2 regions of the Pantoea sp. y20 genome follow, and region 1 is predicted to be linked to the other one. Evidence: predicted binding sites of a transcription regulator. Region 1 holds the regulator's gene; the other holds the start of a gene.
What was found. The regulator ArgR, encoded in region 1, controls arginine synthesis, uptake and breakdown. The targets are predictions, from matches to a motif close to ANTGAATAAAAATACANT.

Region 1 (15,822 bases):
TTTGCCCCAGCATCACATTGCTCGACTTCATATTATTCGCCTGCATGATGGCTTTCGAGCTCACGCCATAGTGCGCGGCAATCGCCGTGAGGGAATCACCGCGCACCACTTTATGCCGGGTTGGACGACTCGCCGCCACGCTGACGCTGGATTTCGCGGGCACCTTCAGGCGCTGTCCCACCCAAACCACATCGCGCTTCAGGCTATTCATCTCACGTAACGTCGCCATGCTCACGCCATATTTTGCCGCGATGCCCGACAGCGTTTCGCCACGCGTGACGGTATGACGCTGCGTTGCGCCGGTATATTGCACCGTACCGGTCGCCGGGTTGCTGGCGACGCTAACCGCTGGTGCGCTGTCCAGCGGCCGGTTTTCCTCCTTTGGGATCGATTGCAGCGGATGCGTAAGGAAATAATTGCGCAGGCCTTTATAAATCGACTGCGCAATCTTCTCCTGATACGCGCTGCTGCCAAGCAGCCGCTCCTCCGCGGCATTACTAATAAAGCCGGTTTCGACCAGTAAAGAGGGAATATCCGGGGAACGTAAAACGCCAAGGCTGGCATGTTCCGGCAGACGCTTATGCAGCGGCGTAATACCGCGCAACTGCTGCAAGACTTTGACGGCGACGTCATAACCTACACGCTGTGAATGACCAAACTGCAAATCCAGCACTGCCTGGCTAAGATAGGGATCGGCCTGGCTGTTCGCCAGCAGATCGCCTGCGCCGCCTAACAGCTCAGATTGTTTCTCTTTCTGTTCCAGCCAGTTCGCCATTTCGTTATTGGCGCGGCGGTTAGACAGCACCCAAACCGATGCGCCGGTGGCTGAGTGATTTGGCGCGGCGTCGGCGTGAATGGATACCAGCAGGTTCGCGTTCTCTTTACGCGCCACTTCTGAGCGGCCCATTACCGAGATGAAATAGTCGCCGTTACGCGTCAGCACCGGTTTGAACATCGGATCCTGATCCATCAGCGCTTTCAACTTACGCGCAATTGAGATGGTGACATTTTTCTCGTGCAAACCGTGCTGGCCGGATGCGCCGGGATCCTGACCGCCGTGCCCGGCATCAATCGCCACAATTACCACATCGTTGCGACTAACCGAGTTGCCGGGACGCACGGTGGTATTGCTGCTGGTCACCGCTGTCACCTGATTGGCGTTGAACGGATTGCCCTGGCTGCTGCTGCTCGGCTGGCTTTCACGCGCGGTGGTAACAGGCGCGGCAGCGGCCGGGCGCTTCGCTGGCTGCGTCCCACGAATGGTGAACACCACGCGATAATTACTGCCATCGCGCTGCGTGCTGGCGCGCGTCTGCGCGGGCTGCGTCAGTTCGAACACCAGACGCAGGCTTTGCTTATCCTTCGGCTGGCTATGGCGAATGCGTTGCACAATATTTTCGCCGCTAAAATTGAGCGGCAAACCTTTAATCGCGCCGCTTTGACGAATATCCAGCACCACACGATTGGGATTGTGCAGCGGAAAAAAGCCATATACGGGCTGACCGTTAAAGCTCAGCGTGACGGTAGCCTGGCTATCGCCATTTTCGACTTTGATATCCGATAACGTGGCAGACAACGCCGAGGCAGAAAACAGGCACAGCAAGCCCAGTACAATGATTTTCATCCGTGACATCATGCCGGATCCCTGCCTTGCTGGAATTGGGTTAACAGCGCTTCGCCCGTGGCGGAAACCGCGCTTATTTCGGCTTCACGCGCCGCATCCACGTAGCGCAACGTCAGCGCTAAATCGGGCTCAGGCAGCACGCCGGTGCCCCTCTGCGGCCACTCCACCAGACAGAGCGCATCGCCGGCGAAATAGTCGCGGATGCCCATGAACTCTAGCTCTTCGGGATCGGCAAGACGATAAAGATCGAAATGGTACAGCGTGCGAGAGCCGAGCTCGTAGGGTTCGACCAGCGTATACGTTGGGCTTTTTACATTGCCTTGATGGCCGAGCGCCTGCAGAAAACCACGGCTAAAGGTGGTCTTACCGGCACCCAAATCGCCATAAAGATAGATCACCAGCGCGCTGTTGCAGACGCGCGCCAATTGCGCACCCAGATTCAGGGTTGCCGCCTCATCGGGCAAAGGGATAACACAGGTCTTCATGCTTTATTGTTGGATCATCTCTGGATTAACAAACTGCCACAGCAGCTCGAACAAATCAGTGGCTAACATGCCGCGAGTACCGCGCTGACGCGCGACGGCATCGGCTGTTGCCCCATGCGCGACACAGCCTGCGCAGGCTGCATCAAGTAATGTCAGTTTCTGGCCGAGCAGAGCGGCAATAATCCCGCTCAGCACATCGCCCATGCCGCCAGACGCCATGCCCGCGTTGCCCACATCGGCAATGGCGATGTCACCCGCCGCGCTGGCAATCACCGTGCCCGCGCCTTTCAGAACCACCACGCCGCCATAGCGTTTCGCCAGGGCACGCGCAGCGTGTAAGCGGTCACTCTCAATCTCGCTGGTTTTCACCCCCAGCAAGCGCGCAGCTTCGCCGGGATGCGGCGTAATGATGCGATTCTGACGGTTATCCTGCTTGATTGCCAGCAGGTTAAGCGCATCCGCATCCCAAAGCATCGGCTTTTCACTGACCGCGATCTTTTTCAGTGCCTTCTGAGCCCAATCGCGCTGGCCGAGCCCCGGTCCAACGGCGATCACATCCGCCCACTCCAGCGCCTGATCCAGCCGTTCATCGCTCAGCGCATCAACCATTAACTCCGGTCGCGCGGTGAGAATCGGACCAATATTATCTTCATGTGTCAGCACGCGCACAAGTCCGGCGCCGGTTCGCAGGGCGGCTTCACCGGTCATGCGAATCGCGCCCGCCGTGCCGCTGTCACCGCCGACCACCAATAGCCGCCCCTGATCACCTTTATGTGAAGTAGCGCGACGTGGTTTCAGCCAGCGCGTTAAATCCCCGGCGTCATAGCGTGAAATCGGTGCCTGCTCAGCGGCAAGGAACGCCGACAAGCCCAACTCATGGTTGTGCAGAACGCCAACGTAATCGCGCGCCTTGCCGGTCAGTTGGCCGGGTTTCAGCGTAATCATGCTCAACGTGTGATCGGCGATGACCGTTTCGCCCGGCGCCGTGCCATTAGCCGCCAGCAAACCAGAGGGAATATCGATCGCCAGCACCGGTGCGGCATGCGCGTTGATGAGTGCGATCAGGCGATCGTAGGGATCGGCGGGCGCGCGATTCAGGCCGGTGCCGAGCAGCGCATCGACAATCACCTCAACCTGCTCCGGCCAGGGCGCATCCGCCGCGTGAATCACACCGCCCGCCGCCAGCCATGCGTCTTGCGCCTGCTGCGCCTCTTCTGGCAGGGCTCTACTGCCCGCGCACGCCAGCAGCGTCACGTTCAATCCTGCTGCCTGCGCCAGTCGCGCCACCACATAACCATCGCCGCCATTGTTGCCGTGCCCGCACAGGATCAACCAATGCTGCGCCTGCGGCCACAGCTGGCGGCCTAATTCATAGCTGGCCTGGCCCGCACGTTGCATCAGCTCAAACAGCGTTAAGCCCAGGCTATCGGCGGCATCGCGTTCCAGTTGCGCCATCGCCTGCGCAGGCCAGACAGAGTGTGTTAAACTGCGCGCGTTTGCTTCAATTGCCTGGTTTCTCATGTCATATCCTCTCGATCTTCAACAGCTCGCTGAACAAATTAAACAGTGGGGACGCGACCTCGGCTTCCAGCAGGTGGGTATTTGCGATACCGATCTGAGCGCCGAAGAGCCCAAACTGCAGGCGTGGCTGGATAAGCAATATCACGGCGAGATGGATTGGATGGCGCGCCACGGCATGATGCGTGCGCGGCCGCATGAGCTGCTACCTGGCACGCTGCGCGTGATTAGCGTACGCATGAATTACCTTCCAGCTAAAGCCGCCTTTGCCAGCACCTTAAAAAATCCGCAGCTGGGCTATGTAAGCCGCTATGCGCTGGGCCGCGACTATCACAAAGTATTGCGCAATCGACTGAAAAAGCTCGGAGAAATGATCCAGGCGCACTGTGGCGAACTCAATTTTCGTCCGTTCGTCGATTCCGCACCGATTCTGGAACGCCCGATTGCCGCTAAAGCCGGTTTAGGCTGGACCGGCAAACATTCGCTGATCCTCAACCGTGAAGCGGGTTCGTGGTTCTTCCTCGGCGAACTGCTGATTGATCTGCCGTTACCGGTCGATCAGCCACAGGAGGAGCAGTGTGGACGCTGTGTCGCCTGTATCACTATCTGCCCCACTTCCGCTATCGTCGAACCTTACGTGGTCGATGCGCGTCGCTGCATCTCCTATCTCACCATCGAGTTGGAAGGCGCAATTCCTGAAGAGTTCCGTCCGCTGATTGGTAATCGAATTTATGGCTGCGATGATTGCCAGCTGATCTGCCCGTGGAATCGTTACGGCCAGTTAACCGATGAAGATGATTTCTCGCCGCGCGCGGTGTTGCATGCGCCGCCGCTCACCGATCTGTTCAAATGGGATGAAGCCAAATTTCTGCGCATCACCGAAGGTTCAGCGATTCGGCGTATTGGGCATTTGCGCTGGTTGCGAAATATTGCGGTGGCATTGGGCAATGCGCCCTGGGCAGAAGAAAATATGGCGGCATTAGCATTGCGCAGCGGCGAACATCCCCTGCTTGATGAGCATATTGAATGGGCGATTGCACAGCAGTTGCAGAAACGCGCGGCGCAAGCGGTAGAAGTGCAGCCAGCGAAGAAACAGCGGCTGGTGCGCGCGGTCGAAAAAGGCCTGCAACGTGATGCGTGATTGAGCAGTCGCACAGGATAAAACGCTTTTCCACATGCTGTGAATAAAATTTTCCCACTGAATCGTGACGGAGATCGTAATTTCGTCTTAAGGGCAAGATCACAGTCTGAAATAGTTATAACCACTTACAAATCAATCAATTAAGCGATTATTGTAAATATTCACGTCGTATTTAGCGCGCAGGGGTTTGTCCAGAGCTTGTGGATAACTCTGTTCAAAACAGTTTTAAACAACGGGGAAAACGCCGTCAGAAGCTTGCAGGCGCATTGTGGATAACCTGTAAGATAACTGCATCAGACAACAAGCATTATCGCTGCTAGCGAGGCGTGCAAAATTTCCAGAAAAAAACGATGTCGCATGCGATCAAAAAAGATCTGCAGCTGTTTTAATTCTGATTGCGCCTAAGGGCAAATAACATTAGTGAATATGAAAATCTGGAGCGGGAAACGAGACTCGAACTCGCGACCCCGACCTTGGCAAGGTCGTGCTCTACCAACTGAGCTATTCCCGCATAATCTTCGTATTTTAGTCTGCTACTGCGTTGGCTGCCTTCACTCACCCAGGTCACTTACTCATGTAAGCTCCCAGGGATTCGTTCAGTTGCCGCCTTGTTGCAAACTAAAATACTCGATTCTGACTCTTCGTATTTTTGTCACAACAATCACGCTAACGACTAAATCCGTGATTTGGATGGTTTACTACAAACTCTGGAGCGGGAAACGAGACTCGAACTCGCGACCCCGACCTTGGCAAGGTCGTGCTCTACCAACTGAGCTATTCCCGCATTAGAGGTTTACTACTCAACGAAAGTTTGGAGCGGGAAACGAGACTCGAACTCGCGACCCCGACCTTGGCAAGGTCGTGCTCTACCAACTGAGCTATTCCCGCATAATCATCGTATTTGTGTTGGTTACTGCGTTGGCTGCCTTCACTCAATCAGGTCACTTACTGAAGTAAGCTCCCAGATATTCGCTCAGTTGCCGCCTTGTACCCAACTCAACTACTCGATTCTGAACTTCGTCGTACTACTTTACTTCTCCGTTCCGCATGAAATTCTTCACCGGTACGGGGTGCGCATTATACGAGAAATCCTTTCAGTCGCAAGAGTCTAAAAGCAAAATTTTGCGCTTTCCGCGCGTTCGCTGCTTTTATCGACAACCTGATGATTTCCTGCGCACCCGCGGCGGTTAAAGCTGCAGGAAGTGCTCGCGATAGTACGCCAACTCAGCGACGGACTCGCGAATATCATCCAGCGCCTGATGGCTACCGGACTTTTTAAAACCTGGCAAGATATCTGGTTTCCAGCGGCGCGCCAGCTCTTTCACCGTGCTGACATCAAGATAGCGATAGTGGAAATAGGCTTCTAGTTCAGGCATGTACTTAAACAGGAAGCGACGATCCTGACCAATACTGTTGCCGCAAATCGGCGAGGTGTTCGCCGGCACCCACTGTTTCAGGAACTCGATGGTGGCCAGTTCCGCCGCACGGTCATCGTGCTCGCTGGCTTTGACGCGCGCCACCAATCCGCTATTGGTGTGCGTGCGCACGTTCCAGTCATCCATCAACGCCAACTGATCGTCAGATTGATGCACCGCGAACACCGGGCCTTCTGCCAGGATGTTAAGGTTGGCATCGGTCACGATGGTAGCGATCTCAATAATGCGATCGCGTTCCGGATCCAATCCGGTCATTTCGAGGTCGATCCAAATCAGGTTGTTTTCATTTCCAGCTGTCATGCGTTTCCCGCCTGTTGCCAAAGTCGTCATTAAACTCATTTCAGGTGTATCATAGACGTTTTGCCCAGCAGGGCGAAACCTGGCGAAAGCCGTGAGAGGATGCGTGAGTAAAAACAAACTGTCGAAAGGTCAACAACGTCGCGTAAGCGCCAACCATCAGCGTCGTCTGCAGCAACGGAGCGATAAGCCGGAGCCGGATGATAGTCTGTTTGGAGAAGCGGCTGATGGCGTGGTGATCAGCCGTTTCGGCATGCACGCAGACGTGGAAGATAGCGAAGGCGTTGTGCATCGCTGTAACATCCGCCGCACTATTCGCTCGCTGGTCACTGGCGATCGCGTTTTATGGCGCGCTGCCATTGGCGGCGGCAAAGGGATCGTCGAAGCGGTACACGAACGTAAGACGGTGCTTACGCGCCCAGACTTCTATGACGGCGTGAAACCGATCGCCGCCAACATCGATCAGATCATTATCGTTTCGGCGATCCTGCCAGAGCTGTCACTCAACATCATTGATCGTTACCTGGTCGCCAGCGAAACTCTTGGCGTGGAACCGCTGCTGGTGCTCAACAAAACCGACCTTTTAGATGCCGAAGGCCGCGCGTTTGTTGATGAGCAGATGGAGATCTATCGCAACATTGGTTATCGCGTTTTGATGGTTTCCAGCCACGCCAAAGATGGCCTGGTTGAACTGGAAAGCGCCTTAACCGGCCGCGTCAGCATCTTTGCCGGCCAATCTGGCGTGGGTAAATCGAGCCTGCTGAATAACCTGCTTGGTCTGGAGGTAGCGGCTGAAATTCTGACCAACGATGTGTCGAACGTTTCTGGATTAGGCCAGCACACCACTACCGCGTCACGCCTTTACCACTTCCCGGCGGGCGGCGATGTGATCGATTCACCGGGCGTGCGTGAGTTTGGTTTATGGCATCTGGAGCCAGAACAAGTGACGCGCGGCTTTGTCGAATTCCGTGAATTCCTTGGCGGTTGCCGTTTCCGCGACTGTAAGCACGATACCGATCCTGGCTGTGCCATTCGCGAAGCGGTAGAAGAGGGCAAGATTGATATCTCCCGCTTCGATAACTACCACCGAATTCTGGAAAGTATGGCGCAGGTAAAGACGCGTAAAAACTTTTCCTCCGACGCAGATTAAGCAGTACAACGGCACATTCGCCAACGCGCTGGGGCGCTGCTACAATCCGCCCCCTTTTTTGTTAACGACACGTAATTAAGCCAGGAGGCAACGGTGTTTGATCGTTTTAAACTCGGCCTGAATCATATTTTGCCTAAAAAAGGGCTCACCGAGCTCGCCGGTTGGGGTGCCAGCCGCCGTGGTGGCTGGCTCACTAAAGCGGTCATCGACCTATTTGTCTGGTACTACAAAGTGGATATGGCGGAAGCCAGCAAGCCACATACCGGCAGCTACCGCACCTTCAATGATTTCTTCGTGCGTCCGTTAAAAGAGGGCGCGCGTCCGATCGATACTGATGCCTCTTTACTGGCGCTGCCCGCCGATGGCGCGATCAGCCAGCTGGGCCGCATTGCCGGCGATCAGATCTTCCAGGCCAAAGGCCACACTTACAGCCTGCAGGCGCTGCTGGCCGGTAACGACGATCTGGCGGATCAGTTTCATGACGGCGAGTTTGTTACCACTTATCTCGCCCCGCGCGATTATCACCGCGTGCATATGCCGTGTAACGGCATCCTGCGCGAAATGATCTATGTGCCGGGCGATCTCTACTCCGTCAACCCGCTGACCGCACGTAACATTCCGAATCTGTTTGCGCGTAACGAGCGCGTGATCTGCGTATTCGATACCGATCATGGCCCGATGGTGCAGATCCTTGTCGGTGCCACCATTGTGGGTAGCATCGAAACCGTGTGGGCGGGCACCATTACGCCACCGCGCGAAGGTGTGATTAAACGCTGGCGCTATCCGTCTGCCGATCATGATGGTGCGGTGGTGCTGTTGAAAGGCCAGGAAATGGGTCGCTTCAAGTTGGGTTCAACGGTGATCAACCTGTTCGCGCCAAATCGCGTGAAGCTGGCAGAAAGCCTTGAAGCCGAAAGCAAAACCCGCCTCGGTCAGCCGCTGGCCATCGCCCTGCCTCAGCCTGGCGACAGCGTCTCACTTAGCAAATAACCCGGAATCTCTCCCGTGCGTGTTTTCCTCTCCTTGCTGCTGAGCCTTGTGCTCAGCAGTTCTGTATTTGCAGCCACCGTTCCGCAATCCAGCCAGCTAAAGCAGGAACTGGATGCGGCTAAATCGGCGAAAACCTCACCCGCGCAAACCGAGCAGGTGCAGGCGCTCGAATCGGCGATCAATTTCCTCAACGAGCGCGATGAGTCGCTGGAGCGCGCGAAGCAGTATCAGCAGGTGATTGATGATTTCCCGCGGCTGGCGCGCGAATTACGTCAGCAGATCGCCACGCTGACGGACAGCAGCAAGGCGGTGCGCAGCAATATGAGCAGCGCCGAGCTGGATCAGGAGCTGTTGCAGGTTAGCAGCCAGCTGCTGGAGGAAGGCCGTCAGGCGCAGCAGGAGCAGGATCGCGCGCGCGAGATCAGCGATTCACTGTCGCAGCTGCCGCAGCAGCAAACCGATGCACGCCGGGCGATGACCGAAAGCGATCGTCGCGCGCAGAGCGCTTCGACGGCGACTACGCCGCTGGCGCAGGCGCAGATTTACGCGCGTCAGGCGGAAAACGCCGCCAACAAAGCGCGCGTGGACGAGTTAGAGCTGGCGCAGCTTTCGGCGAATAACCGTCAGGAACTGGCGCGTATGCGCGCTGAGGTGCATCAGCGCAAAGCGACTCAACTGGATAACTATCTGCAGGCGCTGCGCAATCAGCTCAACAATCAGCGCCAGCGCGAAGCTGAACTGGCGCTTGAGCGCACCGAGCAGCTGGCGGAAAACAGCGGCGATCTGCCGAGTTCGATCAGCGATCAGTTCCGCGTTAACCGCGAACTCTCCGCAGACCTTAATCAACAAGCGCAGCGCATGGATTTAGTCGCTTCGCAGCAGCGTCTGGCCACCAATCAGACCTTGCAGGTGCGTCAGGCGCTGAGCACGTTGCGTGAGCAGTCGCAATGGCTGGGGGCGTCCAATCTGTTGGGCGAAGCCTTGCGTGCGCAGGTTGCCCGTCTGCCGGAGATGCCGAAATCTCAGCAGATCGACAGCGAAATGGGCCAGCTGCGGGTGCAGCGTCTGCATTATGAGGATCTGCTGGAGCGCCAGCAGGAACTGCGCAAAGCCAAACAGGATGACGGCACGCCGTTCAGCAGCGATCAGGTACGCATCCTCGAAGCGCAACTTAAAACCCAGCACGAACTGCTGAACTCACTGATTTCCGGTTGCGATACGCTGATTCTGGAAATCACCAAGCTCAAAGTTTCCAATACACAGTTGCAGGATGCCTTAGCCGAAATTAAAGATGCGACGCATCGCTATCTGTTCTGGACCGCTGACGTTAATACCATCGGCCTGAATTTCCCGGTGGAGATGGCGCAGGATCTCAAGCGTCTGTTGTCGCTGGATACCGCCGGCCAGCTCGGCAAAGCGCTGGCGATGATGTTTACCAATCGCGAAACCGTGTTACCGATTATTGGTGCGATTCTGCTGGTTGGCTTCAGCATCAGCTCACGTCGTCACTACAACGCCTTTATGGAGCGCTCCGCCAGCCGCGTCGGTAAAGTGACGCAGGACCGCTTCAGCCTGACGCTGCGCACGGTATTTTGGTCGATTCTGGTGGCGGTGCCGCTGCCGGTATTGTGGGCCGCGCTCGGTTACGGTTTACAGCATGCCTGGCCTTATCCATTCGCCGTGGCGATTGGCGATGGCATCACCGCCACGCTGCCGCTGCTGTGGGCCTTTATGATCAGCGCCGCGTTTGCACGTCCCGATGGCTTGTTTGTGGTGCATTTCCGTTGGCCGCAAGCGCGCGTGGCGCGTGCCATGCGCTATTACTCGCTGTCGGTGGGGCTGATTGTGCCGCTGATCATGCTGCTGATCGCCTTTGCCAATCTCGACGATCCGCAATTCTCCGGCACGCTGGGACGCGTGTGCTTCATCCTGATTTGTGGCGCGCTGAGTATCGTTACCGTTAGCCTGAAACGCGCCGGTATTCCGCTCTATCTGGATAAAGAGGGCAACGGCGATAACTTCGTAAACCGCATTTTGTGGAACCTGATGATTGCCCTGCCGCTGGTGGCTGCCCTCGCCTCCTGCATCGGTTATCTCGCCACCGCGCAGGCGCTGCTGGCGCGTCTGGAAACCTCGGTGGGCATCTGGTTCTTCCTGCTGGTGGTGTATCACATCATCCGCCGCTGGATGCTGATTCAGCGCCGCCGCATCGCCTTTGACCGTGCACGTCAGCGTCGTGCCGATATGCTGGCCAACCGCGCGCGCAGCGAAGAAGAGAAAGAGCAATCAACGCCAGCGAATGCCGACACCATCGAAATCGATGAGCCAAGCATTGATCTTGATGAGATCAGCGCACAGTCGCTGCGTCTGGTGCGTTCAATCCTGACGCTGATTGCGCTGGTTTCGGTGATTGTGCTGTGGTCAGAAATCCACTCGGCGTTTAGCTTCCTTGATAACATTCCGCTGTGGAATGCCAGCACCACCATTCAGGGTGTGGACAGCGTGCAGGCGATTACGCTGGGTGCGGTGTTGATTGCGATTCTGGTGCTGATCATCACCACGCAGCTGGTGCGTAACATGCCCGCGTTGCTGGAACTGGCGCTGTTGCAGCATCTCAGTTTGGCGCCGGGCACCGGTTACGCCATTACCACTTTGACCAAGTATGCTTTGATGCTGATTGGCGGCTTGATTGGCTTCTCAATGATGGGCATTGAGTGGTCGAAGCTGCAGTGGCTGGTTGCTGCGTTGGGTCTGGGTTTGGGCTTCGGGATGCAGGAGATTTTCGCTAACTTTATCTCCGGCCTGATTATCCTGTTTGAGAAACCGATCCGTATTGGCGATACCGTGACCATTCGCGACCTGACTGGCAGCATTACGCGCATCAACACGCGTGCCACCACCATCACCGATTGGGACCGCAAAGAGATCATCGTGCCGAATAAGGCTTTCATTACTGAGCAGTTCGTGAACTGGTCGCTGTCGGATTCAGTGACGCGTGTGGTGCTGACGATTCCAGCGCCCGCCAGAGTCAACAGTGATGAAGTGACCAACATTCTTAAGCAAGCGGCCGATCGCTGCACCTACGTGCTCGATATGCCGGCGCCGGATGTGTTCCTGGTCGATCTGCAGCAAGGTATTCAGCTGTTTGAACTGCGCGTGCATGCGGCGGAGATGGGGCATCGCATGCCGCTGCGCCATGAACTGCATCAGCTGATTCTGCGCGGCTTTGAGGAGCACGGCATTGAGATGCCGTTCCCACCATTCCAGGTACGCATGGAGACGTTAGGAAAGCAAAACCCCGCGACTAACGGTGCGCCCGCCAATAAGACCTTCAAATCTGGCGGATTATAAAAACAAAACGCCCGGCAGATGCCGGGCGTTTTTTATTGCCGCTCGGAGTTTATCACTTCACAAACTCTTCGCCCTGCGCGATATCTTTCTTCAGCGTTTCCAGCATGCCGTTTAGCGCCTGCTGTTCAAAGGCACTCAGCGTGCCCAGCGGACGGCGTTCAACGATACCGTTTTTGCCCAGCAGCAGCGGCTGCGAGAAGAAGCGGGCATATTCGCCATCGCCTTCCACATACGCGCACTCCACCACGTTGGCTTCGCCTTGCAGGGCACGAATCAATGACAGGCCAAAACGGGCCGCTGCCTGTCCCATCGACAGCGTCGCCGATCCGCCACCGGCTTTGGCTTCCACCACTTCGGTGCCCGCGTTCTGGATACGTTTGGTGAGATCCGCCACTTCCTGCTCGCTGAAGCTCACGCCTTTCACCTGCGACAGCAGCGGCAGAATCGTTACGCCGGAATGCCCGCCCACCACCGGCACTTCAATCTCGTTAGGCTGCTTGCCTTTTAGCGCCGCGACAAAGGTATTGGCACGGATGATATCGAGGGTGGAAACGCCAAACAGGCGATTCTTGTCATACACGCCGGCTTTTTTCAGCACTTCGGCCGCAATCGCCACCGTCGTATTCACCGGATTGGTGATGACGCCAATCAGCGCTTTTGGCGCGGTACTGGCAACCTGCTCGATCAGGTTACGCACGATACCGGCGTTGACGTTAAACAGGTCGGCGCGATCCATGCCCGGCTTACGTGCCACACCCGCGGAGATCAGCACCACATCAGCACCATGCAGCGCAGGCGTAGCATCTTCACCGCTAAACCCTTCCACGGTGACTGCCGTTGGGATATGACTGAGATCGACCGCCACACCGGGCGTTACCGGGGCGATATCGTAAAGTGAGAGAGCTGAGCCTGCGGGTAATTGCGTTTTGAGCAGCAGTGCGAGCGCCTGGCCAATACCACCAGCGGCACCGAGAACGGCAACTTTCATCCTGAACTCCTTATTAAGGTGGGGCAGAGATATGCCGAAAATCCATCAGGTTACGAGTTTAATCAACTTCTCAGGCGATAGCGACTAAACCTGTCGCGCACTAAACACTACGCCGCAATCGGCTCCCGAGACATCTCCACTTCAGAAGTCGCCTGAATGATTCATTCGCAGCCAGAAGACAATGGACGGCAATGATCATCGATATTGTTGTTACCACTTCAATAATATAACAACTTTGCAACCTTCGCTTTGCGCGTCCACCCGCGATTTTGGTGCAACATCATATTCTGTTATGATGCCCGCCCCGCAGGTCATTACCGCGATTCTCTTACCAGACTTATTGCATAAAAATTCATCTAAATGCATAATAATTTATCTGCCGTGGGCCTGTTGCCCTCTGCAACCCCTTTTTAATTGGTAGCTTATGCGAAACCCATCGAAACAAGACGACTTGATTAAGGCGTTTAAAGCCTTATTGAAGGAAGAGAAATTCAGCTCCCAGGGCGAAATCGTGCAGGCGCTGCAGGAAGACGGCTTCGAGAATATTAATCAGTCCAAAGTTTCTCGCATGCTGACCAAGTTTGGCGCGGTGCGCACGCGCAACGCCAAGATGGAGATGGTTTACTGCCTGCCTGCTGAACTCGGCGTGCCCACCACCACCAGCCCGCTGAAAAATCTGGTGCTGGATATCGATTACAACGATGCGTTAGTGGTGATTCACACCAGTCCGGGCGCGGCGCAGCTGATTGCGCGCCTGCTGGATTCGCTGGGCAAAGCGGAAGGCATTCTCGGCACCATTGCCGGTGATGACACCATCTTTATTACCCCCGCGCGCACCTTCTCGGTAAAACAGCTGTACGACGCGATACTGGTTTTATTCGAACAAGAGCTATAAAACCCTGCTGCATACCGGCAGTTCCTCTGCCGGTAATCTTGCCCTTTGCGCTTCATTCGTAACCATTCTGTTACAAATCCCTTTGTAAATAATAAGTTATCCATATGCCTGGCGGTTCTTTTCAGCCGCTATTATTGGTACGACCTTTGTGCCTATTTAACCTTATGCGCTATTTTACGCTGCTTTACACATTGTGCTCAGTGTCTTTCCCTTCTCTATCTTTATCAGCCAACGAGATCAACCACGATCTTTCGCACTAAAAGATAATTTGATGTAGATCATTGTTTTTACGGTGAAATAACCACCTATGGTTAAGATCCAGGCGTTTTTTATAACTTCAGGTTCTAAAAAAGTGCCATAAGGATAAAGAATTACAACCAAACATTATTAGCTCGGTATTAATTTCATGGGTGATTAGATCTATACTTGTTTTCGTGATGCAAATCACACGAAAGAAAAAGATAAAAATAGACGACGAGGAAAAATACCATGAACGTTAAAACTACTATCGCGACTTTAAGTGTTCTCTCTGCCCTGTCATTTGGTGCTTTTGCAGCAGATTCTATTAATGCTGAACAGGCTGCGAATCTGCAACCTGCGGGCACCATCAGCGTCAGCGGCGTGGGCGGTTCTCCAATGGATATCCGTCAGCAGTTAAACGATAAAGCCGACCAGCAAGGTGCGAAAGCCTATCGCGTGGTTGAGGCGAATACCGGTGACAGCTACCACGCAACCGCTGAGCTGTACAAATAAGTTATTGGCTTGAAAAGCAATGTGAACGGCGACCCGTTTGAGACGCTCTTGCCTCTCAGGTTGCCGGCCCCCATTTCAGGAGAGTGAATCATGAAAAGTAAATTAGCTATCGCAGTACTGGGCCTGGCTTCTGTTCTTTCTTTTGGCGCGAGTGCCGCCAGCCTGGTTTCAAACCAACAAGCTGAACAGCTGCAATCTCTGAACCAAACCATCAGCGTGAGCGGTGTTAACGGCGACCAGACCAACGTGCGTCAGGAACTGTCACAGAAAGCCGATGCGCAGGGTGCCAGCCATTACCGCATCATCGAAAGCAACCGTGGCGATACTTTCCACGTAACTGCTGAACTGTACAAATAATCACTAATTGAACGTCCGGTGCCTTGATGGCGCCAGGCAATAGATCGACGACCCGCCACCCCTTTTCTGCCGCAGGTTGTTGATTAAACGAGGAGAAAATTATGAAAATCAAAACAACCATCGCAACTGCTACCCTGCTTTCCCTGTTCGCCTTTGGTGCTTCTGCAGCACAACTGGTCACCGAACAACAGGCGCAGAATCTGCAACCTACCGGCAGCACCATTTCAATCAGCGGAACCGGCGGTTCGCCAATGGACTATCGTGCCGAGCTTTCTCAGAAAGCGGATGAGCAAGGTGCCAGCGCTTACAAAGTGATTGAAGCGAAAACCGGCGACAGCTACCACGTGACAGCTGAGCTGTATAAGTAATTCCTCGTCAATTAAGACGAACCCTTTGGCCCCGCTCGCCGGGGCCCTTTTTACTTTATATTGAAGCGGAGCTGGCCTTCCAGCTCCTCTTCTGCTTCATCAAATAGCAGGATCAATGCGCCATACCGGCGTTTCTGCCCTTTCCCCAGATTTACAAATTCAATCTCCAGCGGCAACGGCAGTTGCTCACCTATAATCGCATCCCAAAGATCGTCAAGATCGTTGATGGCGAGATCGGCTAACGCAAAACGATCGCTAAACTGTCGATAAAAATGGGCTTGATCGACAATCTCGTCGAAATCGAAACGCTCGGTTCTCATCATGACGCCCTCTTGGTTGTTGCGGCTAGCTGAGCCCGCCGAGGTGCAACGCTTTAACTTCCAGATACTCTTCCATCCCCAACACCGATCCTTCGCGTCCCAGTCCAGACTCTTTCACGCCGCCAAACGGTGCCAGCTCAGTGGATACC
Region 2 (15,822 bases), 1.1 Mb from region 1:
AAACCATGCGCGCCAATCCGGCGTTTGATACCGTCGAGGCGATTCAGGCGCTCGGCACCGGCGAAGCGCTGATCTCCTTCCTCGATGAAAAAGGCAGTCCATCGATGGTGCAGCGGGCGATGGTGATTGCGCCCGGATCGCGCATGGGGCCGGTTACGCAGGATGAACGCAATGGCCTGATCAACAATTCGCCGCTGTACGGTAAATACGATAGCGAAGTCGATCGCGAGTCGGCGTTCGAAATGCTGCAAAAAGGCGTGCAGGCCACCACGCAGCAAGCCAATGCGCCGGAAGCCAAAGGCAACAAGGTCGCCGTTGATGACGGTATTCTCGGCGGTCTGAAGGACATTCTGTTCGGCACCACTGGCCCACGCGGCGGCAAGCGCGACGGCGTGGTGCAGAGCGTGGCGAAGAGTGCCGCGCGCCAGGTCACCAATCAGATCATTCGAGGTGTATTAGGAAGCCTTCTTGGCGGCCGCCGTCGCTAATACCCGGCATACTTCAAGCCGCAGGTGCGTTAGCTGTATGTCTTCCTGCAACTCGAATTGTTTAGGGTATTTAAGGAACTATGGATAAATTCCAACAACTTAAGCGCAGCAAACGTCTGGCGCTGTCACTGCTGCTGATTGCGGCAGCCACCTTTATTGTGACGCTGTTTCTGCCAGCCAACTTCTGGGTGCTTGGGCTGAAGGCAATCGCAGAAGCGGCGATGGTCGGCGCATTAGCCGACTGGTTCGCCGTGGTGGCGCTGTTCCGGCGCGTGCCGGTGCCGTTTATCTCGCGTCATACAGCAATTATTCCGCGCAATAAAGATCGCATTGGCGAGAATCTGGGTCGCTTCGTGCAGGAGAAATTCCTCGATACCGATTCGCTGCTGGCGCTGATTCGCCGCCACGATCCGTCGCAGATGCTGGCGCAGTGGCTGAACACGCCGGGCAACGCCGATCGCATTGGTCGTCATCTGTTACAGGTGATGCGCGGTTTTCTCGATCTCACCGATGATCAGCGCATTCAGCGCTTTCTGCGCCGTGCGGTGCATCGTGCGCTGGATAAGGTCGATCTCACCCAATCCAGCGCGCTGCTGCTGGATAGCCTGACGAAAAATAATCGCCATCAGGAGCTGCTGGATGCGGCGGTACAACAGCTGCTGCGCTTGCTGCACAAGCCCGGAACGCGCGAGTTTATCGCCGCGCAGATTGTGCGCTGGCTCAAGCGCGAACATCCGATCAAAGCCAAAATGCTGCCCACCGAATGGCTGGGCGAACACAGCGCCGATTTGGTGGCGAATGCGGTGGATTCGATACTCGATCAGGTCGCGCTCGATCAGGGGCATGAGTTGCGCCTGGGCTTTGACCGCGCGGTGCAGCGGCTGATTGAGCGGCTGAAAAGCGATCCTGAAATGGCGGAACGTGCTGAAAACATCAAGAGCTGGCTGAAGGAAGATGAGTCGTTCAATCGCTACATTGGCGAGCTGTGGCAGGATTTACGGGGCTGGCTGAAAGACGATCTAAATAGTGAGGATTCACGGGTGCAGGAGCGCGTCAGACTGGCCGCGCTGTGGCTGGGCGAGACGCTGGCGGCTGACGAAGCGCTGCGTGCCTCGATGAATCAGCATCTGGAAGATGCCGCACGCAGCGTAGCGCCGGAGTTTGCTGCCTTCCTGACGCGCCATATTAGCGATACGGTGAAAAGCTGGGATGCGCGCGATATGTCGCAGCAAATTGAGCTGAATATCGGCCGCGACCTGCAGTTTATCCGCATTAACGGCACGCTGGTTGGCGGGACGATTGGACTGATTTTGTATGTGTTGTCGCAGGTGCCGGGTTGGATCGAGCGTATTCAGTAAAAAGGTCGCCATGAATGGCGACCTTACAAGGCTTAGCGGCGTTTCATCAGCAGGAACAAGCTGATGGCGAAGAATGCTCCGCTCGGCAGAATCGCACCCAGAATCGGCGGCAAACCGTATACCAGGCTTAGCGGGCCAAAAATCTGGTCCAACACGTAGAACAGGAAGCCAAAGCTAATCCCCGTCACCACGCGCACGCCCATCGATACGCTTCGCAGCGGACCAAAGATAAACGACAGCGCCATCAGCATCATCACCGCCACAGAGAGCGGCTGGAAGATTTTGCTCCACATATTCAGCTGGTAGCGCCCTGCAACCTGGCCGCTCTGCTTGAGGTATTTGCTGTAGTTATACAGGCCGGTGATCGAGAGCGCGTCCGGGTCCAGCGCCACTACGCCGAGCTTGTCAGGCGTCAGGTTGGTTTTCCATTCGCCGCTCAGGCTTTGCGAGCCGGTAATTTGTTTGGCATCTTGCAGATCCGATTCATCGACCTGCGACAGCGCCCAGACCTTTTTATCCGCATTCCAGGCGGCACTCGCCGCATAGCGTACGCTGAGTAAACGGCGCTGATCGCTGAACTTATAGATGCTGACGCCATCAATCTCGTTATCGCCTTTGATGCGCTCGATGTAGATGAAGTCGTTGCCGTCTTTCGCCCACAGGCCGTTTTGCGTCGAAACCAGCGAGCCACCGTACAGCTGCTGCGCACGGTAGTTACGCGCCATCTGCTCACCCTGCGGTGCAACGAATTCGCCCACCGCCATGGTCAACAGCACCAGCGGAATCGCCGTTTTCATCACTGCCAGCGCTACCTGCATGCGGGTAAAGCCCGATGCCTGCATCACCACCAGTTCGCTACGCTGCGCCAGCGTGCCCAAACCGAGCAGTGCGCCCAGCAGCGCCGCCATCGGGAAGAAGATTTCGATATCTTTCGGTACGCTGAGCAGCGTGTAGTAACCGGCGTCGAGGGCGGTATAAGCGCCCTGCCCGGTTTTACGCAGCTGATCGACGAATTTGATAATGCCCGACAGCGACACCAGCATGAACAGCGTCAGCATGATGGTGTTAAAGATGGTTTTGCCGATATAGCGGTCAAGAACCTTAAACATCAGACCGATCCTCCACGGCTAAAGCGCGCGCGGATGCGACGCATCGGCACGGTATCCCACATGTTCAGCAGCACCGCCAAAGCCAGATAGGAGAAGTTCACCACCCACATCCAGATGGCCGGATCGAAGCGGCCTTTCGCGGCGTTGGAACGCAGAGAACTTTGCAGTAAGAAGAAGATCAGATATAGCAGCATGGCAGGCAGCATCGACAGCACGCGGCCCTGACGCGGGTTCACCACGCTAAGCGGCACCACCATCAACGCCATAACCAGTACGGCAAAGATCAGCGTCAAGCGCCAGTGCAACTCCGCCTGGAACTGCGGGGTTTTGGTCTTGAGCAGCGTGCTAATATCCGCCTGATCGGCATCGTTCGGATCGAGCGTGGCTTCTTTGTAGCCTATCACCGCCTGATAGTTGACGAAGTCGGTGATGCGGAAGTCACGCAGCAAGGCGGTGCCTTCAAAACGCGTGCCTTTATCCAGCGTCACCACCTGCGAGCCATCTTTGTGTTGCTCCATGTGGCCGCTATCAGCCAGCACCACCGAGGGACGCGCGTTGCCTTTCGGACGCAGCTGCGCCAGGAACACGTTGCCGAAGGTATTGCCCTTCACATCTTCAACAAACAGCACCGCATTGCCGTCGCTAGAGGTCTGGAACTGCCCAGCCGCCAGCGCCGCCGCGCCTGGGTTAGATTTGGCGTTTTGCGTCACTTCCTGCTGATAACGTGATGACCATGGCCCTAACCAAATGACGTTGACCGCCGCCACAAGCGAGGTGAACAGCATCAGGATCATCGCGGCTTTAATCAGCACACTTTTGCCCAGGCCGCAGGCATGCATCACCGTGATTTCACTTTCGGTGTACAGCCGCCCAAGGGTCATTAAAATCGCCAGAAACAGGCTTAGGGGCAGGATAAGTTGTGCCATTTCAGGCACGCCGAGTCCTAACAATGTCAGAACTAAGTTTGTTGGGATTTCGCCATCCACCGCAGCTCCCAAAATCCGCACTAACTTCTGACAAAAGAAGATCAGCAGCAGGATGAAGAGGATAGCCAGCTGGCTTTTGAGCGTTTCCCGAACCAGATATCTAATGATGATCACGCTTAGTACGCCTGTGATAACTTGTCTTTTTGCAGGAAAATCGCTAGTTTCAACGCTTATCAGCCATTTTTCTTCATCAATGGCCGTCATCGTAGCTAAAATAGTATGACGAACGCGTTAGTGTGGTGAAAAAACAACATACTTGTCACCACCACTCATTATGACTACCGGCGTTGAATTGTCATGGCGTCGCAACGAATTAATGAGTTACGAGCGCGCTACATTCTAACGACAGCCAAGGCCGTTGTCTTTAAGATTCAGGAGAGTGCATGGAGTTCAGTGTAAAAAGCGGTAGCCCGGAAAAACAGCGTAGCGCCTGCATTGTTGTTGGCGTTTTCGAACCGCGCCGTTTGTCACCCATTGCTGAGCAGCTGGATAAAATCAGCGATGGCTACATCAGCGCCCTGCTGCGCCGCGGTGAACTGGAAGGAAAAGTGGGCCAAACGCTGCTGCTGCACCATGTGCCGAATATCCTCTCCGAACGCATCCTGCTGATCGGCTGCGGTAAAGAGCGCGAGCTTGATGAGCGCCAGTATAAGCAGGTCATTCAGAAGACAATCAATACTTTGAACGACACCGGCTCAATGGAAGCGGTGTGCTTCCTGACTGAACTGCACGTCAAAGGTCGCAATACTTACTGGAAAGTGCGTCAGGCGGTCGAAACCTCTAAAGAAGCGCTCTACAACTTTGATCAGCTGAAAAGCAACAAAGTCGAGCCGCGCCGTCCGCTGCGTAAACTGGTGTTCAACGTGCCGACCCGCCGTGAACTTACCAGCGGCGAGCGTGCCATTCAGCACGGTTTGGCCGTAGCTGCCGGTGTTAAAGCCGCCAAAGATCTCAGCAATATGCCGCCAAATATTTGTAACGCCGCGTATCTGGCGTCGCAGGCGCGTCAGCTGGCGGATGCGTACAGCAAAAATGTCACCACCCGCGTCATCGGCGAACAGCAGATGAAAGAGTTGGGGATGAACGCCTATCTGGCGGTTGGCGCAGGTTCGCACAATGAATCGCTGATGTCGGTGATTGAGTACAAAGGCAATCACGATCCAGAAGCGCGCCCCATCGTGCTGGTTGGCAAAGGCTTAACCTTTGATTCCGGCGGTATCTCGATCAAACCGGCCGATTCCATGGATGAGATGAAGTACGACATGTGCGGTGCGGCGTCCGTTTACGGCGTGATGCGCATGGTGGCGGAACTGAATTTACCGCTGAACGTGGTGGGCGTGCTGGTGGGCTGTGAAAACATGCCTGATGGCAAATCGATGCGTCCGGGCGACGTGCTGACCACTATGTCAGGTCAAACCGTTGAAGTGCTGAATACCGATGCCGAAGGCCGTCTGGTGCTATGCGATGCGCTGACCTACGTTGAACGCTTCGAGCCAGAAGTGGTGATTGACGTGGCCACACTGACCGGCGCCTGCGTGATTGCGCTGGGTCATCACGTTAGCGGTTTGATGTCGAACCACAATCCGCTGGCGCACGAGCTGATCAGCGCATCTGAGCAGTCCGGCGACCGCGCCTGGCGTCTGCCGATGGCGGATGAGTATCAGGAGCAGCTGGAATCCAACTTTGCTGATATGGCGAACATTGGCGGCCGTCCTGGCGGTGCGATTACCGCCGCCTGCTTCCTCGCGCGCTTTGCGCGTAAGTTTAACTGGGCGCACCTGGATATCGCCGGTACCGCATGGCGTTCCGGTAAAGCCAAAGGCGCAACCGGCCGTCCGGTACCGCTGCTGTCGCAGTTCCTGCTGAATCGCGCAGGGTTGAACGGCGACGATTGATTTGGTGATGGCTGTCCCCCATCCCGGCCTTCCCCCACAAGTGGGGGAAGGAGACGCTGCTACATGCGAATTCACAACTAACATAGGGCAGCATCTTCCTCCCCCACTTGTGGGGGAGGACCGAGGTGGGGGACAGCAAGCACCCAGCCCCCCTCTCATCCAAAGGATCCCATGAAAAACGCCACTTTCTATGTGATGGAGTCTGAGAGCGCCGACGACGGCCTAACCGCCATCGAAGCGTTGGTGTGCTCTCTTGCCGAAACACGCTGGCGTGACGGCAAACGCATCCTGATTGCCTGCGAAAACGAAGAACAAGCCAATCGGCTGGATGAAGCGCTCTGGCAACTTCCGGCAAACGCTTTTGTGCCGCACAATCTGGCTGGAGAAGGCCCGCGCTACGGCGCTCCGGTTGAGCTGGCCTGGCCACAGCGTCGCGGCAGTTCACCGCGCGATCTGCTGATCAGCCTTCTGCCACAGTTCGCAGATTTTGCTACTGGTTTCCATGAAGTGATAGACTTCGTTCCTTATGAAGAATCCCTAAAACAACTGGCGCGCGATCGCTACAAAGCCTATCGCAGCGTTGGTTTCCAATTGAATACGGCGACGCCACCCTCGCCGCAAACGACAGTGTAGAAATGGAAAAGACATATAACCCGCAAGATATCGAGCAGCCGCTCTACGAGCACTGGGAACAGCAGGGCTACTTTAAACCGAATGGCGATACCAGCCAGGAAAGCTTTTGCATCATGATCCCGCCGCCGAACGTCACCGGCAGCTTGCATATGGGTCACGCTTTCCAGCAGACCATCATGGATACCATGATTCGCTACCAGCGCATGCAGGGTAAAAATACCTTGTGGCAGGCCGGTACCGATCACGCCGGTATCGCTACACAGATGGTGGTAGAACGCAAAATCGCCGCTGAAGAGGGCAAAACGCGCCAGGATTATGGCCGCGATGCATTCATCGACAAAATCTGGCAGTGGAAAGCGGAATCCGGCGGCACCATTACTCGCCAGATGCGTCGTCTCGGCAACTCGGTTGACTGGGAGCGCGAGCGCTTCACCATGGACGAAGGTCTGTCCAACGCCGTGCGCGAAGTGTTTGTCCGCCTGTACAAAGAGAACCTGATTTACCGTGGCAAACGCCTGGTAAACTGGGATCCAAAACTGCGTACCGCAATCTCCGATCTGGAAGTGGAAAACCGCGAGAGCAAAGGCTCGATGTGGCACATCCGCTATCCGCTGGCTGACGGCGTGAAAACCGCTGAAGGCAAAGATTATCTGGTGGTGGCGACCACGCGTCCGGAAACCCTGCTGGGCGATACCGGCGTCGCGGTTAACCCGGAAGATCCGCGTTATAAAGATCTGATCGGCAAAGAGCTGATCCTGCCGCTGGTGAACCGTCGTATTCCGATCGTTGGCGATGAACACGCTGATATGGAAAAAGGCACCGGCTGCGTGAAGATCACGCCTGCGCATGACTTCAACGACTACGAAGTGGGTCGTCGTCATAAGCTGCCGATGATCAACATTCTGACCTTTGATGGCGACATCCGCGAGCGCGCGGAAGTGTTCGATACCAATGGCGAAGTCAGCGATGCGTGCGCGGACGACATCCCGGCACAGTTCCAGAAAATGGAGCGTTTCGCCGCGCGTAAAGCGATGGTTGCCGCCATTGATGAGATTGGCCTGCTGGAAGAGATCAAACCGCACGACCTCACCGTGCCTTACGGCGATCGCGGCGGCGTGGTGATCGAGCCAATGCTGACCGACCAATGGTATGTGCGCACCGCACCGCTGGCGAAAGTCGCGGTTGAAGCGGTAGAAAATGGCGATATCCAGTTCGTGCCGAAGCAGTACGAAAACATGTACTTCTCATGGATGCGTGACATTCAGGATTGGTGCATTTCACGTCAGCTGTGGTGGGGACACCGCATCCCAGCATGGTACGACAACGACGGCAACGTCTATGTTGGCCGCACCGAGGACGAAGTGCGTCAGGAAAACAATCTGGCTGCCGATGTGGCGCTGCGCCAGGATGACGACGTGCTGGATACCTGGTTCTCGTCCGGTCTGTGGACCTTCTCGACGCTGGGCTGGCCGGAGAACACCGAAGCGCTGCGTACCTTCCATCCAACCAGCGTGCTGGTGAGCGGCTTCGACATCATCTTCTTCTGGATTGCGCGCATGATCATGCTGACCATGCACTTTATCAAAGATGAAAACGGCAAGCCGCAGGTGCCGTTCAAAACCGTTTATATGACCGGTTTGATACGCGATGAAGAAGGCCAGAAGATGTCCAAGTCGAAAGGTAACGTCATCGATCCGCTGGATATGATTGACGGCATTTCTCTGGAAGATCTGCTGGAGAAACGTACCGGCAACATGATGCAGCCGCAGCTGGCTGAGAAGATCCGCAAACGTACCGAAAAGCAGTTCCCGGACGGCATCGTGCCTTCAGGTACCGATGCGCTGCGCTTCACCCTTGCCGCGCTGGCTTCTACCGGTCGTGACATCAACTGGGATATGAAGCGCCTCGAAGGCTACCGCAACTTCTGCAACAAGTTGTGGAACGCCAGCCGCTTCGTGCTGATGAATACCGAAGAGCAGGATTGCGGACAAAACGGCGGCGAAATGAAGCTGTCGCTGGCGGATCGCTGGATTCTGAGCGAATTCAACCGCAGCGTAAAAGCCTACCGTGAAGCGCTGGATAACTATCGCTTTGATATCGCGGCCAACATTCTGTACGACTTCACCTGGAACCAGTTCTGTGACTGGTATCTGGAGTTGACCAAGCCGGTGATGACCAGCGGTAGCGAAGCGGAACTGCGCGGTACGCGTAATACGCTGGTCACCGTGCTGGAAGCGCTGCTGCGTCTGGCGCACCCGATCATTCCTTACATCACCGAAACCATCTGGCAGCGTGTGAAAGGCCTGAAAAACATCGATCACGATACCATCATGCTGCAGCCGTTCCCGCAGTATGACGCGGCGAAAGAGGATGCCGAAGCGCAAGCCGATATCGAGTGGATGAAGCAGGCGATCGTCGCGGTACGTAATATCCGTGCTGAGATGAACATCGCACCAAGCAAGCCGCTCGACGTGCTGCTGCGTGACTGCTCTGCCGCCGCGCAGCGTCGCGTCGAAGAGAACCGCACCTTCCTGTCGCGTCTGGCGCGTCTGGAAAGCCTGACCATTCTGCCTGCAGGCGAGAAAGGCCCGGTTTCGGTCACTAAGATTGTTGAAGGCGCTGAGTTGCTGATTCCGATGGCGGATCTGGTCAACAAAGAAGCCGAGCTGGAGCGTCTGGCGAAAGAGCTGGTGAAACTTGATGTCGAAATTGAGAAGATCCAGACCAAGCTGGCGAACGAAGGCTTTGTCTCACGTGCGCCGGAAGCGGTTGTCGCCAAAGAGCGTGAGCGCGTGGCTGAGCTTGAGCAATCAAAAGCAAAACTGTTTGAACAGCAGGGCGTGATTGCGGCATTGTAAGCGCTTCAGTCCAACTGCTTAATCGAAGCCGGGCACTGCCCGGCTTTTTTATACCGGAAGATAATGATGACCAGCGACGCTCCCATCAATTTAAAGGTGCGCCCCATTTCAGCCGCCGATAACCCGCTGATTGCGCAGGTGATCCGTGATGTGTCAGCCGAATTTGGCCTGACGGCGGATAAAGGCTACACCGTGTCCGATCCCCATCTCGATCGCCTATTCGAACTCTACAGCGAAGCCAACAGCGCTTACTGGATTGTGGAACATGACGGTGTGGTGGTGGGCGGCGGCGGCGTTGCACCGCTGGCCTGCAGCGCGCCGGATATCTGTGAGCTGCAGAAAATGTATTTCCTGCCGCAGGTGCGCGGCTTAGGTCTGGCACGCGATCTGGCGCTGCGTGCCATGGAATTCGCCCGTCAGCAGGGCTTTCAGCGCTGCTATCTGGAAACCACCGGCAGTTTGACGCGTGCGATTAAGTTGTATGAGTCGCTGGGGTTCGAGCTGATTGATAGCGCGATGGGTTGTACCGGGCATGTGGATTGTGAAGTGCGGATGCTGAAGGTGTTGTGATGTGCTGGCTGTGTGTGCTCGCTGTCCCCCTCCTCGGTCCTCCCCCATAAATGGGGGAGGAAGATGCTGCCACATGTCAGCGTTGAAGCTGCATGTGGCAGCATCTCCTTCCCCCGCTAGCGGGAAGGCCGGGATGGGGGACAGCGCGCACAAACCTAAACCGCCGGCACCCCACTATGAAACCGCAGTTCGCCATCCGGCTCGCTGATTAAGCGCGCTTCTGCCTCGCCAAACACCTGCACGCGCGGCGCAATCTCCTTCGGCGAAATCTGCTGCGCCAGCTTCAGGTAATCCTGATAGTGACGCGCTTCCGAGCGCAGCAGCGAAATATAGAACTTCTCCAGTTGCTCATCCAGATACGGCGCCAGGCTGGCGAAACGTTCGCAGGATCGCGCTTCGATGTACGCCCCGCAAATCAGCTTATCCACCAGCGCTTCCGGCTCGTATGTGCGAATCTCGCGAATCAAACCTTTGGCATAGCGGCTGGCAGTGATTTTGCGATACGGCAAACCGCGCGACTGCATGATTTCCCACACCTGATAGAAGTGGTGCAGCTCCTCTTTCACCAGCAGCACCATCATCTCCACCAAATCATCGGCCCACGGCAGCTCGTTGCGCACGATAATGCTTTTGGTCAGATTCTTGTGGGCATTGATAAAGTTGCCGTCCTGCTCGTCGCGGTAGATAAAATCTTCATACGGCTTGAGCCATGCCAGAATGGCATCACCACTTGGCTTATCCGCCACGTATTTACGGATGATGAACACCGCGGTTTGCGCGGCTTTTAATTCACAAACCATGTGATCGGTGAGCAGCAACGTCAGATTTTCCGGCTTGCGTGCTTCATCAATCCACGCTTGTGGCGTGCGGCAATGCAGGAATTGATAGATCGGTTCTAATAGCGGAGCGTAATTCATGGGCAGTCTTTTGTCTTACGGGGAAACGTGTTCAGGGCGGCGAGTGCCGCCCATTAATGCTTAGTGACGCACACCGTTGTCTTCTTCGTCGTCGATGAACTCGCCATCGTCGTCTTCATCTTCGGCATCAGGATCTTCAAAGTAGGTGCCCCACCCGTCGTAATCGACGTTGTAGCTGCCCGCCAGATTCACCAGCTGCTCAACCTGCGCATCAATCAGCTCTGGCTTCAACGCGCCTTCGCTCAGGATATCCACACACATTACGGTGGTGCCGTCTTCCAGCTCCAGCTCTTCTGGCTCGCTCACTTCGTAGCCCAGCTTGAAGGCATCAACCGCGACCTTCTCCAGCGAGTCGAAGTTGTTGCAGGAGAGATGATGCTCAATAGTGTAAAGCGCATCTGGATCGCTGCCGTCTTCCAGCAACTCTTCAATGATCAGTCGCGTCTCTTCGCGCTGTTCTTCCAGCAATGCTTCATATGCCATGGGTGTGTCCTCAAATATTCGGCTGAATTCAATTATTTTCCCACACTGCCTCGCGCGCCACTACACAAAACAACAAGTTTCTTAACGCCGGGGTTGAAAATGCATATTCATACGGTTAAATTGAATTTTAATTCATTTAATGTAGTCATCCGGAGCGCTGTATGAGTCAGCTACATCAAAGACATTTCCTGAGATTGCTGGATTTCACCCCAGCCGAAATCGATTCTCTGCTGAGTCTGGCAGGTGAATTAAAACACGCAAAGAAAAATGCCAGCGAAACGCAGTACCTGAAAGGCAAAAACATCGCGCTCATCTTCGAAAAAGACTCGACTCGTACCCGATGCTCTTTCGAAGTTGCCGCTTACGATCAGGGCGCTAACGTCACCTATCTCGGCCCAAGCGGCAGCCAAATCGGCCATAAAGAGTCGATGAAAGACACCGCGCGCGTGCTGGGACGCATGTATGACGGTATTCAATATCGCGGCTACGGCCAGGAACTGGTGGAAACCTTAGCGGAATTCGCTGGCGTGCCGGTGTGGAACGGCCTGACCACCGAATTCCACCCCACGCAGCTGCTGGCCGATCTGCTGACAATGCAGGAACATCTGCCGGGTAAATCGCTGAATGAAATGACGCTGGTTTACGTCGGCGATGCACGCAACAACATGGGCAACAGCATGCTGGAAGCCGCTGCGCTGGTCGGCCTCGATCTGCGTCTGGTGGCGCCAAAAGGCTGCTGGCCGGAAGCGGAACTGGTGGAGCAGTGCCGCGTGGCCGCACAGCAAACCGGTGGCAAAATCACCCTGACCGAAGATATCGCCGAAGGCGTGCAAGGTGCCGACTTCATCTACACGGATGTGTGGGTGTCGATGGGCGAAGCCAAATCAGTGTGGGAAGATCGCATCGCCCTGCTGCGTCCTTATCAGGTTAACAGCGCGATGCTGGCGCTGACCGGCAATCCGCAGGTGAAGTTCCTGCACTGCTTACCGGCCTTCCATGACGACAAAACCACGCTGGGCCGTCAAATGGCCGAGCAGCACGGTTTGCACGATGGCATGGAAGTGAGTAATGAGGTGTTTGAATCTGCGCACAGCATCGTGTTCGATCAGGCTGAAAACCGCATGCACACCATTAAAGCGGTGATGGTCGCGACACTCGGCAAGCTATGATTGGTGGCGCCGCAAACGTTTACCTCGCGCGCGATATTTGCTTGATGCAAATCAGTGAATGCGTATAATGCGGCCCAATTTGCCGGAGGAAACATGCAACAGCGCAGCGCACAATTTGACGCTCAACGACGCCTGACAGCGGGCGGCGCATCTGTTTCTTTCCGTCATCAATCGATCGTAAAAAAAGCCCCTTAAGCAGGGGCTTTTTTTTGTCCGCAATCCGGCAGCGCAGAGGAGAACGCTATGGCCAACCCGCTATATCGCAAGCACATTATTTCCATCAACGATCTCAACCGCGACGAGCTGGAGCTGGTGCTGCATACCGCTGCCCAGCTGAAAGCCAATCCCCAGCCGGAGCTGCTGAAACACAACGTGATCGCCAGCTGCTTCTTTGAGGCTTCAACGCGTACGCGTTTGTCGTTTGAAACCGCGATGCATCGTCTCGGCGCGTCAGTGGTGGGCTTCGCCGACGGTAGCAACACCTCGCTCGGCAAGAAAGGCGAAACCCTCGCCGATACCATTTCGGTGATAGGGACTTACGTTGATGCCATCGTGATGCGTCATCCGCAGGAAGGCGCCGCGCGTCTGGCGACGGAATTCTCCGGCGGCATTCCAATCCTCAACGCCGGTGATGGCGCTAACCAGCATCCAACGCAAACGCTGCTCGATCTCTTCACCATCCGAGAAACGCAAAATCGCCTGGATAACCTGAATGTGGCAATGGTCGGCGACCTGAAATATGGCCGCACCGTGCATTCACTGACGCAGGCGCTGGCGAAGTTTGATGGCAACCGCTTCTTCTTTATCGCGCCGGATGCGCTGGCGATGCCGGCGTACATCACCGATATGCTGGATGAGCAGAACATTGCCTGGTCACGCCACGACACCATCGAAGAAGTGATGCCAGAACTCGATATTCTGTATATGACGCGCGTGCAGAAAGAGCGCCTCGATCCGTCGGAATACGCCAACGTTAAAGCACAGTTCATTCTGCGTGCCGCTGATTTAGCCGGTGCGCGCGACAACATGAAAGTGCTGCATCCGCTGCCGCGTATCGACGAGATCACCACCGACGTGGATAGCACGCCGCACGCCTGGTATTTTCAGCAGGCTGGAAATGGCATCTTCGCTCGCCAGGCGCTGCTGGCGCTGGTACTGAATCGCGAACTGGCACTGTAAGGAGAAAGCGATGACTCACGATAATAAATTGCAGGTTGAAGCCATCAAACGCGGCACGGTGATTGACCATATCCCGGCGCAGGTCGGCTTTAAGTTACTTTCGCTGTTTCGTCTGACCGAAACCGATCAGCGCATCACCATCGGCCTCAACTTGCCGTCGGGCGAGATGGGCCGTAAAGATCTGATCAAGATCGAAAATACCTTCCTGACCGACGATCAGATCAATCAGTTGGCGGTTTATGCGCCGCTCGCCACGGTAAACCGCATTGACGAATACGAAGTGGTGGCGAAGATCGCCCCCACCTTGCCGGATCGTATTGACCGCGTGCTGACCTGCCCGAACAGCAACTGCATCAGCCGTAACGAGCCGGTATTCACCAGTTTTGCGGTGAAAAAGCGCGAAGATGATGTCCATCTGAAGTGCAAATATTGCGAGAAAGAGTTCGCGCGCCACGTGGTGCTCGGTCACTGGTAATCGCCCGCGTCGTCCCTATAATGGGACGATTCATTTCGCGGCGGACATCGGTCGGCCGCGCACTTTCAAGGAGAAACAATGTCTCGCGAAATCAGTACTTCAAACGCACCCGCAGCGATTGGCCCTTACGTGCAGGGCGTGGATCTCGGCAGCATGATCATCACTTCAGGCCAGATCCCGGTTGATCCGGCCACTGGCGCCGTGGCCGACGATGTTTCCGCGCAGGCACGTCAATCACTGGAAAATGTGAAGGCGATTGTCGAAGCCGCCGGCCTGAAAGTGGGCGATATCGTGAAAACCACCGTGTTTGTGAAGGATTTGAATGACTTCGCCACCGTGAACGCGACTTATGAAGCGTTCTTCACCGAGCACAACGCCAGCTTCCCAGCGCGTTCGTGCGTGGAAGTGGCGCGCCTGCCGAAAGATGTGAAGATTGAGATCGAGGCGATTGCGGTACGTCGTTGATTTGGTTGGTTGGTGCTGGCTGTCCCCCATCCCGGCCTTCCCCCGCAAGCGGGGGAAGGAGATGCTGCCACATGCAGCTTCATCACTGACATATGGCAGCCTCTTCCTCCCCCATTTATGGGGGAGGACCGAGGAGGGGGACAGCCAGCACAATATTTATTTAAACGATCGCAGCAACTTCTCCAGCGGCCGCACCAGCGCCAGCACTGTTTCGTCCTGCACCTGCGCTGCCGCATCCAGTTGTGAATGCATCTGCGCCACCTCACCTGCGCCATACGCCTGATTACGTTCCAGCGCATTGACCAAATCCAGTCCCATCCGGCTCAACTCTGCTACTTGCTGTACTTGCTGCTGCAGCGGCTTGAGCTGATAGCTGCGCAGAATTAGCGGCATCACCGCATCGCTGTTGTTCTGCCAGCGCTGCAATTGCTGACGGATGGCATGCGCCGCCGCATGATCGGCGCGATTGGCGATCAAGCGATCCACCTGCTTATCCAGCACACGCACCGCGTTGCTCTCGGCCGGCAACACATCCGCCAAACGATTGAGCGGTTCAAAATAGTCATAATGTCCCGCCTGAAATTTCAGATGCTGGCGCGTGTAGTATTGCGCTGGCTCCAGCACTTCGGCCAATATGCGCAGCGGCGTGATGTCACTGCTGTTCGCCAGTCGCATCATCTGCACTTCAGCCTGCTGATGCTGCTGCAAGCCGACAGAAACAGTGCTCCAGCGATCCACCGCGCTCAGGCGCTGATACATGTTATCGCTGTCGGTGACATCCTGCGCCGACCATAACCGCTCCGCCACCACAAAGGCGCGCGGCCACAGGCGTGTATCGATTACCCGGCTGTTAACATTCTCCGCCCACAGCGCCGCTTCGCCGCCAATCAGGTTGTTCTGCATCTGTTGCGGCGTCGGCAGCGATGGCGCAATGCCGGCTGGCACCTGCGGCAACTTGCTGCCTTCTGCGGGATAGCGCACGTTGCCCACCAGCATATAACCGGTCAGCTTGTCTTGCGTTAGCGTCACCATCGGCTGGAATGGCCCCATCCACGTATCGACGCTGAACGTCAGCTGTGTGGGCGACAGCCAGCGGATATCACTGATCATGCGACGCGCTTTGCCGCTGAAATCGATAAAGCCGCGCCAGCCTTTTTTCCCTTCTATGAGGGTTAAGCTGCCTTTCAGCGCGCTGCCTTTCAAACGCGGCATGGTGAATTGCCAGCTCTGCGCCTGC

Region 2: the regulator ArgR is predicted to act here: its motif matches at 11,417-11,434, upstream of argF (ornithine carbamoyltransferase).

What each region holds. Positions count from the first base shown of each region.
Region 1 covers NZ_CM142816.1:3,703,119-3,718,940, forward strand. The annotation lists gene amiB (N-acetylmuramoyl-L-alanine amidase AmiB) at 1-1,636, opposite strand, end outside; gene tsaE (tRNA (adenosine(37)-N6)-threonylcarbamoyltransferase complex ATPase subunit type 1 TsaE) at 1,633-2,109, opposite strand; gene nnr (bifunctional ADP-dependent NAD(P)H-hydrate dehydratase/NAD(P)H-hydrate epimerase) at 2,113-3,630, opposite strand; gene queG (tRNA epoxyqueuosine(34) reductase QueG) at 3,629-4,768, shown strand; tRNA gene ACYAC5_RS17135 (tRNA-Gly) at 5,204-5,279, opposite strand; tRNA gene ACYAC5_RS17140 (tRNA-Gly) at 5,477-5,552, opposite strand; tRNA gene ACYAC5_RS17145 (tRNA-Gly) at 5,581-5,656, opposite strand; gene orn (oligoribonuclease) at 5,956-6,504, opposite strand; gene rsgA (small ribosomal subunit biogenesis GTPase RsgA) at 6,608-7,651, shown strand; gene asd (archaetidylserine decarboxylase) at 7,745-8,641, shown strand; gene mscM (miniconductance mechanosensitive channel MscM) at 8,657-11,992, shown strand; gene mdh (malate dehydrogenase) at 12,045-12,980, opposite strand; gene argR (transcriptional regulator ArgR) at 13,405-13,875, shown strand; gene yhcN (peroxide/acid stress response protein YhcN) at 14,365-14,628, shown strand; gene ACYAC5_RS17185 (YdgH/BhsA/McbA-like domain containing protein) at 14,719-14,985, shown strand; gene yhcN (peroxide/acid stress response protein YhcN) at 15,087-15,353, shown strand; gene ACYAC5_RS17195 (barstar family protein) at 15,404-15,673, opposite strand; gene ACYAC5_RS17200 (NAD-dependent succinate-semialdehyde dehydrogenase) at 15,699-15,822, opposite strand, start outside.
Region 2 covers NZ_CM142816.1:618,166-633,987, reverse strand. The annotation lists gene ACYAC5_RS02855 (helicase HerA-like C-terminal domain-containing protein) at 1-488, shown strand, start outside; gene ACYAC5_RS02850 (DUF445 domain-containing protein) at 569-1,846, shown strand; gene lptG (LPS export ABC transporter permease LptG) at 1,879-2,955, opposite strand; gene lptF (LPS export ABC transporter permease LptF) at 2,955-4,055, opposite strand; gene pepA (leucyl aminopeptidase) at 4,325-5,836, shown strand; gene ACYAC5_RS02830 (DNA polymerase III subunit chi) at 6,008-6,469, shown strand; gene ACYAC5_RS02825 (valine--tRNA ligase) at 6,472-9,327, shown strand; gene ACYAC5_RS02820 (GNAT family N-acetyltransferase) at 9,394-9,897, shown strand; gene miaE (tRNA isopentenyl-2-thiomethyl-A-37 hydroxylase MiaE) at 10,053-10,814, opposite strand; gene rraB (ribonuclease E inhibitor RraB) at 10,875-11,297, opposite strand; gene argF (ornithine carbamoyltransferase) at 11,459-12,466, shown strand; gene pyrB (aspartate carbamoyltransferase) at 12,710-13,645, shown strand; gene pyrI (aspartate carbamoyltransferase regulatory subunit) at 13,656-14,120, shown strand; gene ridA (2-iminobutanoate/2-iminopropanoate deaminase) at 14,199-14,585, shown strand; gene ACYAC5_RS02785 (beta-N-acetylhexosaminidase) at 14,742-15,822, opposite strand, start outside.